Linked DNA regions of Prochlorococcus marinus str. MIT 1214. The main gene of each other region encodes a partner of the protein of the gene in region 2 in a complex. Links are inferred from orthologs where the notes say so. Each region holds a gene or a part of one and is shown on either strand. Other genes may lie near its edges. The genes, in order: pheS and pheT.

Region 1 (6,314 bases), 490 kb from region 2 along the record:
AAGGATCAAATTTTTCTGAATGATTAAAAGGGTTTTCAAAGACTTGAACTCCATCATCCATTAATTCTAAATCATTTTGTTGCTTAATCAGAGCTATCAAAATTTGATGCAGTCTGGATCTTCTGGTTAAGTGTTCCTCCTCTTGATTTCTTTTAAGATTCACAAAACTTTCAAACTAACTATTGAAGTTTTAGTTGATTTTCATGGAAAAAATAGTAAAGCTATAAAAAAGATATTTTTTTACGTCAATTTATTTAAACCATGCTTAAGGAGTCAAAGCAGATACACGTAATAGGAATTGATACTTCAAGTGTTGAAAGTTTTTTTGAATCTAAAAAAAAACAAATTTTTACAGCCGAAAGAATCACTGGTCCAAAAAGAATTTTAGATTCATTCAAAACCTGGTTAAAGCATAAAAATATAAAAAATCATAAGTTTGAATTCATTGCAACTGACAAACTAAATGACTTCATAGACTCATTAAGAAAGGAAGAGAAAAAAACAATTGTGTTTTCTGGCGGTGATCCTCTTTGGTTTGGAATTGGTAGATTATTAATTCAAAACTTTCCTTTATCAAAACTTTATTTTGAGCCTGCCGCTACATCTTTTCAACTGGCTTTTTCCAGACTTGGAAAACCTTGGCAAGATACAAAATGGATCAGTCTTCATGGAAGAGACTCTCTTCTATTTGAAAAAGCAATTAAAAAGCTTCCTTCTTCGCTTGTTGTTTTAACTGATTCAAATAGAGGGGGTGCGAAAGAGGTTTATCAATTACTTCATTCAATCGGGCTTGAGAGGAAATATGAATTTTGGACTTTTGAAAGACTTGGATATAAAAATGAAAGAATCGTAAAAATTAATTCATTTGAGGATTTTCCAACGGATATTGATCCATTGCATCTTGTTATTCTTTTTGAAAAAGTAGAGCCGCCAATAAAATCAAAAGATTTACCCTTATTTGGAATTGAGGATTCGGTTTTTCTTCAAAATTCAGACTGCCCTGGTTTAATGACAAAAAGAGAAATTAGAGTTCAACTTCTTGCAGAGCTTAATCTCCCAAAGCAAGGAGTGATATGGGACATAGGTAGTGGCGTTGGGAGTATAGGTTTGGAAGCATTAAGGATATCTCCAAATCTAAAATTAGTATCTATTGACAAAAGAGTTGGAAGTAAAAATATAATTGAAGAAAACTCAAGAAGAACTGGTGTTACTCCATCTTTGATAATTGAAGATGACGCATTAAATATATTCAAACAAAATAAAATAGCACCTAATCTTTTACACCCACACAGAGTTATTATAGGAGGTGGTGGGTCAAACTCACATTTAATTGTTGAAGAAGTATTGAAGCTAATTAACAGTCCCTGTATATTAGTAATACCATTGATTTCATTAAAATCTATACCTAGGCTAGAGTCAATTTTAAAACCAAAAGTTCACAAGTTATCTATTAGTCAACATCAATCATATAGAGGTGTAAGTATTGGAGAAGATATAAGATTATCTCCTCTAAATCCTGTATTTATTTTGAAAGGTGAAATTCAATAATTTTTATGTTTTATCAGGTTTCGCAACATGGGGTAGTCCCCAACCCAATTTATTTCTTAGAACTTGAAAGAACTCATGATCAGAAAGTCTAATAAACTTAACTGGATGATCACTTTTTCTAATTAAAACTCTATCCTCAGGCCATACATAACAGCCTGCGCTACCATCTACTACCATCATTAATCTTTCAGGTGTGGCAGGAAAAACAGTGACAGGCTCTTCATTACTAAAGACAAGAGCTCTGGATGCCAATGAATGAGGAGAAACAGGGGTAAGCTGCAAAACCGGACAATCAGGAGTAATTACTGGACCCCCAGCGCTTAGCGAATAAGCAGTTGAGCCAGTAGGAGTAGAGAGGATTACACCATCTGCGGAAATATCGACGGGTGCATGTCGACCAACAGAAATTTCAAAATGACACATACTTGTCATAGGTTCTCTATGTAATGCCATTTCATTAAGGCAAAGAGCTTCCCACCTACATTGATCACCTCTCATAACACTTACTACTAGGCTGGTTCTCTCCTCAATATTCCATTGCCTTGCAACTAAATGTCTGAAAATTTTATCTATGTCTGAAAGATACGCCTCAGCCAAGAACCCTAAATGTCCAGTATTTACAGTGAGTATAGGTATACCCAATGGTGCAGTTTGTCTTGCTGCAGACAAGACAGTTCCATCCCCTCCTAATACAACTGCAAACGAAATTGAAGAATCAAAACCATCTGGGATACACGAGTTGTAACCTTGTGAACTCATGTATTGATCAGGATTAGTAAAACCTAATAAACCGCCTGCGCTACTAACTCTGACAACATCAAAACCAGAATCTTCTAGTTTATTTTGAAAAGTTTTTGCTGTCTTAACAGCAAGCTCTTTCCCGTCATTAACGATCAGTCCTACTCGGGGCACCGATCATACTTCACAAACTATTGATCAATACTAGCAATTAAAAGTCAACTATATTTATTTAATACAATTAGAAGTTAATCAAAAACATTTAACTTTTAAAATTGTTCTAAAAACCTGAGATCACTTGTATATAACTTTCTAATATCATCTACGCCATGACGAACCATACAAAATCTTTCTACTCCCAGTCCAGCAGCAAATCCACTATATTTTTCTGGATCAATCCCTAATTCTTCTAGTACAGCTGGATCTACCATCCCGCAACCCATAACTTCTAACCATTTACCTCTCCATTGAACATCAACTTCTGCTGATGGCTCTGTAAAAGGGAAATAACTAGCTCTGAATCGAATAGGAAGATCTCCAAAAAACGCTTTTAAGAAAGCCATTACTGTTCCTCTTAAATGACTGAAGTCAAGCTTTTCATCAATTGCTAAGACCTCAATCTGGTGGAACACAGGCGAATGAGTAGCATCAACTGCATCTCTTCGATAAACCCGACCAGGAGAGACAATTCTTACTGGAGGTTTTTTGCTTTCAAGGCAACGAATCTGAACAGGCGAAGTATGAGTTCTTAATAGGTATTCTCCTCCCAAATAAAAAGTATCTTGCATATCTCTTGCTGGATGGTCAGGTGGAATATTTAGTGCCTCGAAATTGTAGTAATCATTCTCTATCTCAGGCCCTTCGGAAACTTGGTATCCAAGGCCTAAGAAAAGATCAATTATTTGCTCAGTAGTTGTTATTAAAGGATGCCGATGACCTTGAGAAGTACCTGTTGGAGGCGCTGTAACATCTATAGTTTCTTTTATTAGTATCTGATTTAAAGCCTGAGTTTTTAAAATTTCAAGCTTTTCCTTTATTAATTCTTGCAATTGAGTTTTTAAAACATTCGCTCTTTGACCAATTAAAGGTCTTTCCTCATTCGAAAGAGTCTTCATCCCTCCCAATAGAAGTGAGAGTTTTCCTTTTTTCCCAAGGAAACCCAACCTTAATTTCTCTATTGATTCGGAATTTTCAGCAGAAGCAATTTCTTTTGCAGCCTGGCTTTCTAGAATCTCAAGCTCATTAATGAGCTGTTTTAGGGATAATGTTGAACTCAATGAATTCCAATCTCGAGTACTAGTTTAATCGGCAACCTGACCAAGTTCTAAAAACCAATAGCTAAAAAATGAAACCATTGAGAATTTTAATTAGTAATGATGATGGAGTTTTTGCAGAAGGGATAAGAACACTTGCAATATCTGCTGCGAGCAGAGGACATAAAGTTACCGTTGTTTGTCCAGATCAAGAAAGATCAGCAACAGGTCATGGGTTAACTTTACATTCTCCAATACGCGCTGAGAAAGCAGACGAATTATTTGGGGAAGGTATTAAGGCCTGGGGATGTAGTGGCACCCCCGCTGATTGCGTAAAACTCGCACTTAATGAACTTCTTGATCAAAAGCCGGACTTAATCCTTTCAGGAATTAATCATGGGCCTAATCTAGGTACAGATATTTTTTGCTCAGGAACTGTTGCTGCTGCACTTGAGGGGACTTTGGATGGAATCCCATCTATTGCAGTAAGTATTGCATGTTTTCAATGGAAAAATTTTAATTTTGCTGGAAAACTAGCCTTAGATATTGCAGAGAAAGCAATTCAACAAAGTTGGCCAAAGAACTTACTCCTAAATTTAAATATTCCCCCTTGTGAAGAAAAAGAAATGGGGGATTTGGTTTGGACAAGACTTTCAATCAGACAATACGAGGAGCAATTCATACGCCGGGTCGATCCAAGAGGGAACACCTATTTCTGGATGGCTGGGGAAGCAGTAAAAGATCTTCAATCAGCTGGAGAAGGACCTAAAGAATGGCCAAGTGATGTATCTCAAATAGCTTTATGCTCTCCATCATTAACGCCAATTCAACCTGATCTTTTTTGGAGAGGAGATTTGAATGATTTGCCAAAATTAATATAAAACTAGTTTTTCCTAAAAATCCTTTGCAATAACCATAAAGAAAAAATCAAACCAAAAACATGAGCAAATAGTACTTGTGTATTGCTTAAAACAGAGAGCATTTCCAGAGATGTAATCGAATAATCTTGCAGCCCTCTCATTCCAGTATTAAAGCCGCTAGCTGTTTGCATTGATGCTTGAACAAACAAAGCACCTGCTAATGATTGATAACCAATTGAAGCGAAAACTAAGCCCAATAAATCTGCAATCAATCCTCTTTTAAGCAAGCGGCTTGTTTCTCCTCTACTTGGTCGAGCCTCACTATCTAGGGCTCGACCTGTCTTTACGATCAACCAACCTTGCCAAAGACTAAATAGCAATAAGATAAAGGATAATGTCGTCAGAGATAAACCTGGTGCAAGACCCAGCCTGCTCTCTGATTCTTTAGCTAAGCTAGCTGCATTATTGAATAAAAGAACACCTACTACTACAACACCTAAAATTGTTTGAATCCAAAAACGAATCCAACCAATTCTTCTCATTCCTAAAGAAAGCAATTTAAAGTCTCGTTGATCTGCCATCACAATGAATAAGGCTATAAATCAAACTTGCCACCAAAGCGCAAAACTTGCACGTTTATCTTGATTCCTCTCTGTGCTCCTGAAAATGCAAAACTACCTACAGCATTGGCTTTAGGTAGTTTTGACGGCCTTCACTTAGGTCATAAAAAAGTAATAAAAGCTATCTTAAAAGAACCAATTGGTGTGCCAACAGTTGTAAGTTTCTGGCCTCATCCCCGCGAGGTTCTCTTTGGGGAATCAAGACTAAGATTAGATTTACCAAATGAAAAAAGATTCCTGCTAGAGCCACTTGGAATAGAACAATTAGTTTTAGTGCCATTTAATAAAACTCTTGCTTCTAAAAGTGCTGAGACATTTGTAGATGAAATCCTAGTAAAAACACTTCACGCCAAACACATAGCAGTGGGAGAGAATTTTAGGTTTGGACGTAATAGAGAAGGTGATGTTTCTACGTTAAAAAACATAGGTTCATCTCTAGGAATAAAAATTTCTATTATTCCTATTCTTGAAGACAATCATGGTCGACTTAGCAGTAGCAGAGTAAGAAAAGCACTCAACGATGGTGATTTAAAACATGCAAAATATCTATTGAAGCGTCCTTACACCTTTCGAGGGACGGTGGAGAAAGGTAGAGGTCTAGGTAAAAAAATTGGATGGCCAACTGCAAATCTGAAGATAGATGGGCGAAAATTTCTTCCATCATTGGGTGTTTATGCCGCCTGGGCTTCCATCGCAAACAAAAAAGAACGTTTCTTAGCAGTCATGAATATGGGCCCTCAGCCAACTATTGATCCAAATTCCTTATCAGCAGTAGAAGTTCACCTTTTGGACAAAGAAATAAACCTATTAGGACAGGAATTAATTATTGAACCTGTGCAGAGAATTAGACTTCAAAAAAAGTTTGAAAACATTGAGGCACTTAGCAAACAAATAAGTTTAGATGCAATTTTGGCAAAAGAGACATTGATAAAATCCTCTAAATCTAAGTAATTGTGGGATAAGCGTTGGATAATCCCCACACAACAAATAAACCTATGCCCCCTAACAAGAAAACGCCCCAAATAAGAACACTCATATTGTTTTCAGAATCATTTTCCACAATTAAATTTAAATACATATCATCTAATAAAGGATGACATGAAATCAATGCCTGTCACCCCTCCATCTGATAATCGTATTGCTCAATTAATTGACGCAAATCTTGATCGCGCTAGAGAAGGCCTTCGAGTTATGGAAGATTGGTGCAGATTTGGTCTAAAAAGGAGTGATTTTTCGATTCAAATCAAAGATTGGAGGCAACAATTAGGAGTAAATCACCACAACATTTATCGAAA
Region 2 (6,532 bases):
ATTTGGTCCAGAAAAGATATTAAAAGATGTAATTTAAGAACTAGCTTTAAGGTTGATTTAGCTTTCCACACTAGGAGTTGTTGAATTCATTTGTTCTTCAAGCATTGATATTGATGCTGTAATAGCAGCAAGCTTTCTTTCATAAGATTCTTTAACGGATATTAAAAAATTTAATTTTCTAGCTTGAAACAATTTTTTTCTTTCACTCCAATTTTTGGAAGAATCGCAAAAGTTCATTTTTGATTAATATTTGATCTACTTTGCAAATGATACTTAATTGTGTTGTTCTATGTGGCCATAATTTAATTTTAAGAAAAGATTACAAAATTTTTTCATATTTTGTAATTAGATATTAATTATATAAATTCAAAGCTAAAAGTGTGTTGAAAATAAAAAGGCTATTATTATGTGACTAGATATTAGGATCTTGTGACGGAAGGGGAAGGAAAGGAAGTTAAGAGAATATCAATTGATTTACCAATTGATCTAGTTGATGGCGTCGATCGACTTCGCAAAGAATGGGGATTTAGGGCTAGAGGACTAGTTTTCGAGAGATTATTAGAGGTTATTTTATCTAATGATTTAGATGATGAAATAATCGAGAATGAACAATTAGATTTTAAACATAATAGTAATAATGATTCATCAACTCCTCATAACGGAATAGATAATGGTAAACAGGAAGAAAAAGCACTTGTGATAGTTGGCAATAAGAATATTGAAATAAAAAATGTTGCTGTCAATGATGTCAAAGCTAATGATGTTCTAATTAATAAAAAAAATACTGTCTCCACAGGCATTGAATTACCAGGCTTTATTAGAAAACAAACTACCAACCTAAAGAGAAGTTTGAGTAAAGATAAAACTTTTAAAAATATGGAAGATACCTCAATTACCACTATTGATATCGATGATCTATTAAAGGCGAAAGATGCTGCAGAAAAACATTGGATATATCTTTATGGACAAAAACCTACTGAAAGTGTTATTGAGGCTTCAATGATTTGGCTTGCTAGAGATATCTGGCCAAATGTAGATGGCACTGAAAGTATACCTTTCACCTGGAATGCGGCTTGTAAAATGCTTAATTCCTATTGCAGTGAATGGAAAATCGACTCGGTAACTTTTGATGATGTTGTGATATTGGCCGGAGCTCTGGAAGACCCTTTTTCTGCTAAGAACCTAAGAAGTAGAATACCAACTCTTATTCGTAGATTCGTTAATAAATTCAAACGTAGTCAAAATGTAACTTCATTCCAAACACTTGAGTCTACGATGACTGTTCATGGTGCTCTCAAGTTGTTGGGTTTACCAACTAAGGCTGGATCATCTCTAACACTTTCTTTTATTAGAGATGCCTATAAAGAAAAAGCTCTTTCAAATCATCCTGATGCTGGAGGATCAAACGAAACAATGAGAAAACTAAATGAGGCTTATCAATTACTCAAAGATTTATATAAGAATTAAATTCTCAAGTGTCTTAAATTCGTCTAATAGATAGTCCAGTATAGAGACTCGTTGGAGACTGAATAGATTAAGTCGGATAAATTTTCTTTCGTTAATAAGCCAACGAATTAGGTAAGAATAGATCGGTAAAGTATAAATATTATTGAATCTTCTCTATATAAAAAATACATTAAAGGTATATGAAGTCATCAATTGCAATTTTAAATGCATAAAAATTGGCTTTTATTATTAGCAGTCTGATTAGATCCATTCGTTTTTGATGTAGCTAGACGTTATAAATGTCCATCTGATGTCCATTCGTTCTTTCGAGGCTATAATACACTGGTACAACATGCTTTACAACTCAGCATAACTGCTTGATAGACAGTTATGCAAATAAACCCAATAAGAAATCTCTGGGATTTGAATTAATTAGAAATACTTCCGGAACTAGGATTAAACAATTCTAATGAATCTACTATGAGATCATAAGTGAGTCTAGGCTTGAGTCCTTTATCGGACTATTAAGACTATTTCTTTTTGGTTTGTATGTGTTTATCGAGCTTAATTTTAAATTTTATTCATCCTAGTGTAGTTCTAACCAAATAAACAATCTGTTTGCTTCTACTGGATGCAATGAAATTTTTAATATTATTGCAAAAAATACCATCCAACTAGTCTAATACAGGTCTTAGCATGAGACTATTAGTGAGTCTTATGATAGACTTGATAGACTAGCTTCTGAGGTCCGCATTTAATTTTTCTTTAAGAGCACTTCTTATTTTTTCGTGTATTGGATTTATATCTTCTTCTATTAGGGTTTTCTTTGGATCTCTGTATTTTATTCTAAAAGCCTGGCTAACTGAATCATGGGGAATAGAAGATCCCTCGTAACGGTCTATCAATTCCACTTTTTCTAAAAGTGGTCTACCAGATTTCTTTATTAGATTTATTATTTCTAAGGAACTATATTTTCTTGAATGAATAAGCGCAATATCCCTTTCCATGTAAGGAACAGTTGGGTAATCCTTGTAAACTCTTGTCCAATTTGTTTTCCTTGTCGAGGCCTTAACCAATGAATCTAACTCAAGGTTATATAAGTAAGTTTCTTTAATTAGATCATATTCCTCGGATAGAGAAGGGTGAATTTGTCCGAAGAAGCCGATACTTTTTCCCTCAACAAATAATTCAGAAGTTCGACCCGGATGCATGAATTTTTTTTCGATAAGTTGCTTATCAATAGTTTCAATTCCAAGAACGTCAAGTGATTGCTTGAGTTTTCCTCTTGCTTCAAAATAATCTAAAGAAATTTGTTTTGATGCTGAGCCCCACCTACTAAATCGTTTATTTCCAGTTAAAGCACCTGCTAATAAATTTGTTTCAACAAAGCTTTCTTTATCTTTTTTGTATGTCTTTGCTATTTCAAAGATCCAACACCCTTCAGATCCAAATGATACATTTCTCTGTAGAATTTTAAGATGTTCATCCCATACATTTGTTCTTAATCTACTAGTCTCTGATAGTAATGGATTTTTGATTATTACAGCATTTTCATCAGTGTTATCAGGACCAACAAGTGATGAAGTCACTACTTCTTGAAAACCATTATGGATAAAGGAATTTCGTAAACGTCTTTCAACCAAATTTGCAGGTGTTAGTACTCCTGGCTCAAGAGGATCGGGCATATTTGAATCAAAATTATCATATCCAATTAGTCTTGCGATCTCTTCTATCAAATCGATTTCTCTAGTTAAATCTAATGATCTGTAAGGAGGAATTTGTACATCCCAACCACTAGAAGTTTGAGTAATTAGGCAACCAAGTTTTATTAGAAGAGACTCAATCTCATCCTTATTAAGATAACGGAATGTATTAGAACTTTTATCTACTTCATTACTATCTATACAACTTAATTTACCTAGAACCTTATTTATTTTGTCTATTCTAATATTTACACTAATATCTTTTCTAATAAACTCATTATTGACATGAGTCGATTTAACATTACCGCCTAATTCTAACGAAATAAGATCACTAGCTCTTAGTGAAACAGCAGTTGTCATGTTAGGTGATATACCCTTTTCGTATCTACTACTTGCATCTGTTCTTAGCCCTATTTCTCTACTACTATTTCTAACTGACGTAGGAGTAAATACAGCTGCTTCCAACCATACTCTTGTAGTTTTAGCACTTACGGAACTGTTTTTTCCTCCGATAACCCCTGCTATTGCAATTGGAATATCGCCGCATGTAATCACCTTTATATTTTTATTTAACTTATATTCTTTTTTATCGAGTGCAATAAATGATTCACCTTCTCTTCCATTTCTAATACCAAAATCATTTGGCATAACTATTCTACCAACTATATTATCTAATAGATCTGCATCAAAGGCATGTAGAGGCTGGCCTTGCTCAAGCATTAAAAAATTTGTTATGTCTACAACTGGGTTTATACAATTTTGCCTTAATGAATTTAATTTATTAGATATCGATTTATTTATCTTTCCAGTATTGTCTATATTATCTATATACGTAAGTGAGTAAATAAAGTCTGATCCTATCGTTTCTTTTTCTCTTATTTGTGGCTCAAATTTTTCAAAGTCTTTTTTGAAATTTAAAGTTGGTAATGTTAATTTTGAATTTGTTATGATTGATATTTCTCGTGCTATACCAGCCATAGACATACCATCAGGTCTGTTAGCAGTAATAGCTAATTCAATAATGATGTCATTCAAACCAAGATAATCGACAGCATTTGAGCCAATTGGAGGGATATTATCTTCACTTTCTTCAAGAATTTCTATACCTTCATTACTACTTTCAATCCCTAATTCATCCAATGAACAAATCATTCCTGCGCTTTCTACGCCTCGTAAATTAGATAATTTTATTTTTAATGACTTTGAAGATAAATAGGCTCCAACCTTCGCAACAAGGACGTGGTATCCGGGCTTTACGTTTGGTGCACCACAAACAATACTTAGTTTTTTGGGTAAACCAACATCTACTGAACAAACTTTAAGCTTTTCGGCATTTGGATGTGGTGTGATTTCGTCTACATAACCAATAACAACATTCTTTGCTTGCGCTGATAAGTCTTCTAATGATTCAACTTCAAAACCAGTCATTGAAAGCTTTTCAGCCAATTCATCAATATCATTGTTAAATACGACAAGATCTTTTAGCCAGGAAACTGATACCTTCATGATTTGCTCTTACAGGAGTTAAACATAGGTGCTCAAATGAATTTATAAAAAAGGGTGCTTAGCCTAGTAAGATTGTACTTCGTTCCCTAGACTCACAAAAGTTGAGCTGAGTTCATATGGCTAAAAAAGGTACCAGAATAGTGGTCACTTTAGAATGTACTGAGTCTAGATCTGTACCTAGCTCAGAAAAGCGTTCTGCAGGTGTATCTAGATACACCACAGAAAAAAATCGTAGGAACACTACTGAGAGACTGGAACTTAAAAAATTCTGCCCTGAATTAAATAAGATGACTATTCATAGAGAAATCAAATAATCATCCCCTTTTATACACTTTTTAAAAATGACTAATTCAGTATTCAAGCAAAAGCTCTCTCCAATAAAGCCTGGAGATCCTATTGACTATAAGGACGTAGAATTATTAAAGAAATTTATTACAGATAGAGGAAAAATTTTACCTAGAAGACTTACTGGATTAACAGCTAAACAACAAAGAGATTTAACCACAGCAGTTAAAAGAGCACGAATTATTGCCTTACTTCCCTTTGTTAATCCAGAAGGGTAAGTTAATATTCTATTAATAATAGAATGTGCTCTAAAATTATAGATAATGAAGTTAAAAATATAATTTCTAGATTTAAACAAACAAGTAATGTAAATACTTCAGTTAAAGACCTTACACATCTTAATACTTATTCTATAGATGATTCTCAAACTTTTGAAATTGATGATGCTATTTCTTTAGAAAAAATTTCTTATCAGCATAAGTTATGGATCCACATTGCTTCCCCTACTTCATATTTTGAATATCAATCAGCTATTGACAAGAAGGCAAGGGAGCTTATTTCAACTGTTTATTTATCAAATAATACTTATTATATGCTTCCTGAAATTTTAATAAATGATGTTTTTAGTTTATGTGAAAGAGAAAAGAGACAATCATTAAGTTTAGGTGTTATTTTTAATGATGACGGTAGTGTTTCTTCTACAGAAATAGTCCAGAGTATTATTAAAGTAGACTTCAGGTTAAATTATACAGAAGCTGATGAACTAATAGATTATGCGCCAAAAGAAGAAGAAGATTTAAGTATTATCTCTGAAATATTACAAAGTAGAAAACGTTGGAGAAAGAATTCAGGTGCTATGGAAATATTAGAATCATTTGGAAAGATTATTGTAGAAGATAACAATCCCACCCTTAAGATAATAGATCCAACGTTATCGAGACAATTAATAAGTGAAGCAATGATTTTGTATGGAAGCTTAATTTCAAATTTTACTAAGGTCAATAAAATTCCTGTTCCATATAGAGTCCAACAACGTATAGATAAAGTTTCTAATGATAATATTCAAGAATCTGATAATAATGTTTTACACAATTTTGTACTTAAGAAAACTATGGGTAAGTCATATTACTCTGTAACTCCCATGCCTCACTCGAGTTTAGGATTAACATCTTATCTACATGCCACATCACCGATAAGAAGATATGCTGACTTGTTGGTTAACTACCAACTAAATAGATATCTAAATAATAAAGAACTTATATCTAAAGAAGATATTGAACAAATGACTCTTAAGATTAATAATCAAGGAAGACAAAATATTATGAGATATAGAGAGGATCAAAAATATTGGCTAATTAAATGGTTCAAAACATATTCATTTAAGGAATATAATGTACTTTTATTAAATTGGATAAACAAACATAAATGTATTTGTATTTTATACTTTATTGAATATCATTTTTCTACTATATGTAATCTAAAATCAAAAAAGAGCTTAAATATCGGCGAGAGCTTTAACGTTCAAAATATAGTCAATAATAATAATAATGATATAATATATTTTGAATTAATTTCATTATCAAAATAAGCGT

The links.
Region 1: the proteins of pheT (region 2) and pheS are in contact, whole or in part, in a crystal structure (PDB 6P24), measured with the Escherichia coli proteins. The link is inferred for Prochlorococcus marinus str. MIT 1214 from one-to-one orthologs.

What each region holds. Positions count from the first base shown.
Region 1 is NZ_CP114777.1:834,449-840,762, forward strand. What follows is about bases 1,560-4,381. They hold pheS (phenylalanine--tRNA ligase subunit alpha), read right to left. Parts: upstream 3,564-4,381; coding sequence 2,556-3,563; downstream 1,560-2,555. Other genes in these bases: O5639_RS04905 (NAD(+) kinase), read right to left, coding at 1,560-2,460; surE (5'/3'-nucleotidase SurE), read left to right, coding at 3,632-4,381. In the rest of the region: O5639_RS04895 (hypothetical protein), read right to left, coding at 1-163; precorrin-6y C5,15-methyltransferase (decarboxylating) subunit CbiE, read left to right, coding at 262-1,548; more of O5639_RS04905, read right to left, coding at 1,552-1,559; more of surE, read left to right, coding at 4,382-4,420; O5639_RS04920 (DUF3611 family protein), read right to left, coding at 4,423-4,980; O5639_RS04925 (bifunctional riboflavin kinase/FAD synthetase), read left to right, coding at 5,008-5,970; O5639_RS04930 (thiamine phosphate synthase), read left to right, coding at 6,118-6,314.
Region 2 is NZ_CP114777.1:348,271-354,802, forward strand. What follows is about bases 1,919-4,958. They hold pheT (phenylalanine--tRNA ligase subunit beta), read right to left. Parts: upstream 4,656-4,958; coding sequence 2,181-4,655; downstream 1,919-2,180. Other genes in these bases: rpmG (50S ribosomal protein L33), read left to right, coding at 4,772-4,958. In the rest of the region: O5639_RS01825 (ATP adenylyltransferase), read left to right, coding at 1-37; O5639_RS01830 (hypothetical protein), read right to left, coding at 58-237; O5639_RS01835 (molecular chaperone DnaJ), read left to right, coding at 430-1,467; more of rpmG, read left to right, coding at 4,959-4,969; rpsR (30S ribosomal protein S18), read left to right, coding at 4,997-5,218; O5639_RS01855 (ribonuclease catalytic domain-containing protein), read left to right, coding at 5,242-6,528.